Regions from separate parts of the Polaribacter sp. R2A056_3_33 genome, predicted to be linked through region 2. Evidence: riboswitches for the same ligand, from Rfam matches in the RefSeq annotation. Region 2 holds a riboswitch; each other region holds the start of a gene.
The links. A riboswitch is a leader RNA that binds a small molecule or an ion and turns the genes downstream of it on or off. The one in region 2 is predicted to bind cobalamin.
Positions count from the first base shown of each region.

Region 1 (2,279 bases), 1.6 Mb from region 2:
TCGGCAGCTAAAGCTGATAAAAGCGTGATTCTTTTAGGATATGAAAATCGATACAAATTTGCATCCATCGTGTTTTTTTGTAAATCTGTTGCCAAGGATAATTTCCAAAACGGTAAAACTTGAAACGTATTTACCATTGATAGATAATATTCTTCTTGTGTATATCGGTTATCTAACTCACCATCCACTTTTATAATTTCAGGATCTACATAACGAGAATAATTATGCGCATATTTACCTCTTAATACAAAAAAATAGAAGTCGTTTACATGGTTTGTAAATGCACCTTGCAGAAAATTATTTCGATCCCATAAACGTTGCGGACGCTTAAAACGATTGGCAACGATAGCTCCTGGCAATCCTCGTTCAGAATCATAATGATATAGTTTTACATTCCAATTATTCTTAATTCCGTTCGAACCATGCAAAGACGCTTCTGCCCTAAAAGATTCAATATCTGCATTATTACGTGTTGCTATCGTATCGTAACTTCCATTGGTATATCTAAACTTATACTTACCATTTGCATTTAGATATTCGGTACTAAGACGTGCACTTAAGTGTTCATTAATTTTGAAGTCTAAATTTACAGAAGGATTCACCAGTCCAAAAGAACCTGTTTTTAAACTGACATTAGTATTGCTATTTTTTCCTTCTGAAAATTGAGGTGTTTTAGACTTTAGATAAATACTATTGGAAGAAGCGTACGATTTTGCAGATTGATCTAAATCTGAACGCTGCCCTTGATACAAGGAAACAGCCTCCATGTTTTGTACAGAATATTTCCCTAAATCTATTTGTCCGTTTTGTGCATTTCCAAGCTGAACACCATCATAAAAAATACCGGTATGTTGCGAGCCCATTCCTCTTACATTTATGGTTTTTATACCACCAATTCCGCCATAATCTTTTAATTGAACTCCACTAAAAAAACGAATAGCATCTGCAACACTCGAATTACTTAAACGACTTAAAGTTTTCCCACTTAAAGTCTGAACAGTAACTGGTGAAAAGTGTTTTTTAAGCTTCTCTTTATTGGTTACTAAAAAGATTTCTTTAAGCTGAACTGCCTTTGTAGAATCTAATTTTTGGGCATGTAAAAAACTCGAATTACAGCACCCTATAATCAAAAATATGCCCCAAAAAGAATGTAAAAAAGAATTCCTCATACTTAAATTTTGCGTACGAGGATAGAATAAGAGAAGTGCTACATATCTAAAATTTTAGATAGGCAGATTCCTAATTCTAGCTTCAATCCTCGAAAGCTTAATGAATTAATAAAAAAATGGCAGGTCTTCTGACTTACTCCTTCCACCCGGTCTTCCCATTCTTTCGAAAAGTGACTATTCGGATTTCAACTTTAGAGCTTACAGCTGCGGGACAGTTCTAGAATTAAACTAGATTCCCATTTTAATATCAAGTTTTTAAACTTGATAACCATTCTTAGTTAAAAAATAAAGTACAAATTTATCTACTTTTCAGGAATAAACAACACGCTTTTATTGTTTATTTCTAAACAACCTCACTATTCCTTAAAACCTAAAAAAAGCACAAATAATTTGAATAAAAAGCAGCAATAATACTACTTTATTGAAGTAAAAAAAATGACTAATTTGAAAGGTAGAATATGTGCTTTAAAAAATAAAATACTTAAAAATAAACTATGATAAAGATCATTAGTTTTAAAATTAAAAAGCTTTATAAAGATTGTATAGAAAAAAACAACTTCAAATAAAATAACTTAATGACTGAAAACACTGTCCCCCAACAATATTAAAATACACAAAAATTATAATAAATGAAGTTGTAACAAATTTATTTATATAATGACATATTTCTAAATAGCATTATTTTTTAATAAACTAGAGTTAAAACAAAGACTTAAAAAAGCCTCACGGGTTTCCGTAAGGCTTGTAATGAGCACTCTTTCCTTTTCAATAGTTTCTTTTTCTAATTTCTATTCAAAGATATTCCAATAAAACATATAAATTTTACGGGTTCCCATAATTAGCACCTTTTTATTTTAAAAAAAATTACACTAACCCAAAATCTTTAGCAATAGCAACCAAATGCGTAGGATTACTTGCATTAAAATGTTCCTTCAAAAATTTTAATCTTTTTTCTATAGCATTTACACTAGAGGTAAAACACCCTTTTTTTTTCAGGCTTTTACTTATTTCTTCTTGCAGTGATTCCGTAGAAAGTGATGCTATTAAAAAAACATCAAAATCGGTAATCTCTAGAACTTTCTTTGGATGAACCGTAGTATTTAATTCTGG
Region 1 covers NZ_CP058984.1:2,186,902-2,189,180, reverse strand. Annotated here, with positions in the region: gene H0I29_RS09180 (TonB-dependent receptor) at 1-1,169, opposite strand, end outside; cobalamin riboswitch at 1,270-1,457, opposite strand; gene H0I29_RS09175 (response regulator) at 2,034-2,279, opposite strand, start outside.
Region 1: another riboswitch for cobalamin. It lies ahead of H0I29_RS09180 (TonB-dependent receptor); the one in region 2 lies ahead of H0I29_RS15975 (TonB-dependent siderophore receptor).

Region 2 (2,279 bases):
CCGCCTAGCATTACAAAATCTGCACTACCACCAAAAGCTTTAGAAAGGTCTCCAGGAATTTTACAACCTCCATCAGAAATAATTTGTCCACCCATACCATGCGCTGCATCTGCACATTCTATAATAGCAGAAAGTTGCGGATAACCAACTCCAGTTTTTACACGAGTTGTGCAAACCGATCCCGGACCAATACCTACTTTTATAATATCTGCACCAGCCAATAATAATTCTTCAACCATTTCTCCAGTAACTACATTACCTGCAATAATTACTTTATTAGGATGGTCTTTACGCATTTTCTGAACAAAATTTACAAAATGTTCCGAGTAGCCATTGGCAACATCAACACAAATAAAGTTTATTTTCGGAAATTCGGATAAAATTTGTTTTACTTTTTCAGAATCATCTTTTCCTGTCCCTGTACTAACGGCAATATTGTTTAAAGTTTTTTCATCAGCTTTTGCTGCAAATTCTCTCCATTCTTCTATAGAATAATGTTTATGAATTGCGGTGAAAAGTCCGTGTTTTGCAAGAGCTTTTGCCATTTCAAAAGTACCAACAGTGTCCATGTTTGCAGCCATTATAGGAATTCCTTTCCAGACAACATCGCTGTGTAAAAAAGTAAACTCTCTTTCTAAACTTACTTGTGATCTCGATTTTAGTGTAGATCGTTTTGGGCGAATCATTACATCTTTAAAACCTAACTTTAATTCATTTTCTATTCTCATTTCTATCAAAATTATCAATCCTTAAAGGTATAAAATTTGGAAACGAATTAATTAGATTGTTCATAAGAATGCATATATATTTGCAAAGATTTTGGTTTTGATGTAGAGATAATCTGCATCGAATTAAAAGGGAATCTGGTTAAAATCCAGAGCTGTTCCCGCAACTGTAAGTTTATACTAAGTTTGTGCTGAGTTTATTTTTAGCATCATTTAGTCCCTCTTTAGAGGATGTTATTAATTCTTTTACCACTGACATTTTTTTGTTGGGAAGGTATAATAACATAAAACGAGTCAGGAAACCTGCCATAAATCACGAGTTTAAAACTTTCGGGATAAAGGTTTATGTACTAATTCTATTTTGTACACAAATTTACCTGATTTATTTAGATTCCTTGTTTAACAAGGAGTGAAACATTATTGTTTTCTTGTAAAAGGAGAAGACTTAAATTAAATCATTAAAAATGAAAAAACAATTATTAATTGTTGGTGTTTTGGCATATAGTTTTGCTAGCACAAATCTTTTTGCACAGCAAAAAGAAAAAGTAGAAGCTTTAGATGAAGTTGTTGTTACAGCAACAAAATTCAATCTAAAAAAAGAGAATACTGGTAAGGTAATTCAGAAAATTACTCAAAAAGAATTGCAACAAAATGCTGGTAAAAATGTTATTGAAATTCTAAATAATGTTGTTGGTATTGATGTTAGAGGTGTGAATTCTAATGCATCTGAACCAAGAAGTATTAATATTAGAGGAGGAAGAAATAGACAAGTTTTGGTTCTAATTGATGGTGTGCCAGTTACAGATCAATCTGCAATTAATCAACAATTCGATTTACGTTTATTAGCCGTTAGTCAAATAGAATCTATTGAAATTTTAAAAGGAGCATCATCTACATTGTACGGTTCTGGAGCAGCTACTGCAGTTATTAATGTTGTTTTAAAGAAAGCATCAGCAGATAAAATTTCTGGTTCTTTTGAAACAAGTGTTGGTACAAATAATACCGCAAATGTTAAAGAAAGCGGATTGTCTGACAATAACCAGAATGTAAGTTTAAACGGTACTTTAGGAAAACTTAATTTCTTAGGTTCTTTTAGTATTACTGGAACAGACGGAATGTCTGCTGCAAAAAGTAAAACAAATGCTGTTTATGAAAATGATAGTTTTTACAGTAAAAATGCGTTGTTAAAATTAGGTTATGCGGTAAATGATAAGTTTTCTATAGAGACTTTCTTAAATTATGATAATTTTGATTATGATTTTGACGCAGGGGCTTTTTCTGATAGTGATGCAAATACTGGAGATCAAGAGCAGTTTAGAGTTGGTGTAAAACCAAAATACACTTATAATAAAGGAGAAGTTTACTTATTAGCCTCTGCAAATGTGGTAGAAAGAAATCTAGAGCAATTCAATTCTTATGGTGGTACTTTAGATAGCTACGAGTTTGTTGGTAGAAGTGTAAATTTAGATTTAGTAAATAGATATGATTTTAAGGATGGTAAAATTCAATTAATTACGGGTTTAAATTACCAAATTCATAGTAATAATACAGTTA
Region 2 covers NZ_CP058984.1:3,791,689-3,793,967, reverse strand. Annotated here, with positions in the region: gene H0I29_RS15980 (GMP reductase) at 1-728, opposite strand, end outside; cobalamin riboswitch at 804-1,051, shown strand; gene H0I29_RS15975 (TonB-dependent siderophore receptor) at 1,190-2,279, shown strand, end outside.

Region 3 (2,279 bases), 2.2 Mb from region 2:
AAAATGAAGAGCGTTTAAATATTCGGAAAGCGGTAGGCAGTTTAAAAATACCACAGTTAATAATTCATGGAGATAAAGATACTTCTGTTTCTATTGATGAAGGTAAAAAAATACACTCTTGGAATACTGAAAGCCAATTTGAAGTTATTAAAAATGCAGATCATGTTTTTAATGTTTCTCATCCTTGGAAAAAGGAAAACATGTCTAAGGAATTAGAAGAGGTTACAGTACTTTGCGTAGCTTTTTTAAAAAAATAAATCTACAAAGTATTACCTTGTAGATTTATTTTTGGCACTCGTTTTAGATTTGAAACTCTTTAGCAGAAAAGTAAAGGTCTATTGGAGAAGCTCCTACATTATCTACCGTTTTTGCTACTGTTTTATCTGCATTATAAATTACTAAAGCACTATTATTTGGATCCATAAAATCCTTTAAACCGATAACGTAAACTTGTTTTGTATTTGGGTGTTGTTTTACAACTGTGTTAAATGCAATTCCGTCGTTAATTGGTGTTGCAAATTCTTCAATAACTTTGGTTTCTGTATTAAAAGTGTAAATTTTTCCAGATGCAGATTCAGACCAAAAAGCATTTACATTTTCTGAGTTCATTGTTAAAATACTGTTTGTGTATAAATTAATAACACCATCTGTAACAGTTACTGTTTCATTAATAGAATAGTCTGCATTTAGTTTTGTAAACGTGGCAGCTGTGGCTCTCTTTTCTTTTGCGACCCAAATAGTTCCGTTTTTATCTTTTAAAAGCCCAGAAATACTATCATCAAAAGTTATTACAGAAGTAAATTCTTTAGTAGTCATATTCATTACAACTAATTCCTTTCCATCTGCAATTAACACATTTTCAGCATCTACAATTAGTGCAGCATTGTTAAAAAGAATTTCATTAGAAACCTCACTTATAGCATCACCAATACCAGTAGTGGTGTTTACGTGGCAAAGATTGTAATTTCTACTTCTTCCACTTCCAGAGGTATTAATTACCAAGCCATCCGTGTTAGAATACATTTGTAAATAAGATGGAGAAGATACGTTAGAAGAAGTTATTGACTCTTCTACACTTAATGTTTCTAGGTTAACTTTAGAAATATATGATGGTCCGTTTTGACTTACAATATAGAGTTGGTTATTATAGCTAGAAAAAGAGGTGCTTTCTGTATTTTCAGATACAGTAACATTTGGTGTTGCAATTTGATTTTCGTCTAGAAATGTAAGTGCTGTTTTATCACTTTCTAGAGATAAGATAAAGGCATTGTTATAAGTTATTGGAGCTTCAGGAATTACATCTTTTTTAGTACAAGATACAGCAAATAATAAGCCAATTAAGGCTAATCTGGTTAGACAACTTTTCATTATGATTGATTTTAAAATTTTAAATAACAAAATAGGCAAGTTCTTACCCTTATTAAAAAGCGGAAAAACCATGCATATGACACGTATTTCTTTTTAACTTTTCTCCCGAAAGTTACAAAAGACGAATATAATTTTTGGCAGGTCTCCTGGCTTGCATTTTGTTAAAACCTTCCCGTCTTTTATAAAGACAGTGGTGTAAGAAATAACGATAATCTAAATAGACAATGCTTACAGTTGCGGGAACAGCTCAGGCTTAAAAAAACTACCTGATTCCCTTTTAATTTTAATTCAATTTATTGAATATAAAACCAAAAATTTATGATGCAAAAGTATTTCCTTTTTTCATTATAAAAAACTAATTTCAACAAATAATCTAGTGTATTTTTATGTTTTAGGAATTGCAATTTCCTTTTATAAGATAGTGAGATTTCTCAATCGCCAAAGAGCTTATTTTGAAGTGATAAAACTGAATGCAATAAAAACATACAACGTATCACTGCTAAGTATTTAGAAGCCTCATAGTAGTGATAAAACAAAACTAAACACCCAATTTGTCATTTCGACGAAAGGAGAAATCTCATAACAGTGATGCTATAACAAAAAGCAACTTTATGTGATTTCTCTCTCCGTTCGAAATGACAAAATTGAACGCAAAAAAACATACAACTTGTCACTTCGAAGTGTTGAGAAGCCTCATAGTAGTGATAACATAAACCGGAATACTGCTATTGTAAACTGTCAACTAAAACCAGAAACTACTTCTCACTTTCCAATTCCAAAACCTTCTGAATCATTTTATCATCCTGGTGCATAATTCTGTAAAAGCCAACATCGCCAAAAAGTGTGTTTGCAATAGAAGCTTTTAGGTATTTTTCTAAGCTTGTTTTGGTTGTTAAAGAAGGTTTATAAGC
Region 3 covers NZ_CP058984.1:1,625,564-1,627,842, forward strand. Annotated here, with positions in the region: gene H0I29_RS07030 (S9 family peptidase) at 1-257, shown strand, start outside; gene H0I29_RS07035 (hypothetical protein) at 301-1,368, opposite strand; cobalamin riboswitch at 1,487-1,696, opposite strand; gene H0I29_RS07040 (S41 family peptidase) at 2,124-2,279, opposite strand, start outside.
Region 3: another riboswitch for cobalamin. It lies ahead of H0I29_RS07035 (hypothetical protein); the one in region 2 lies ahead of H0I29_RS15975 (TonB-dependent siderophore receptor).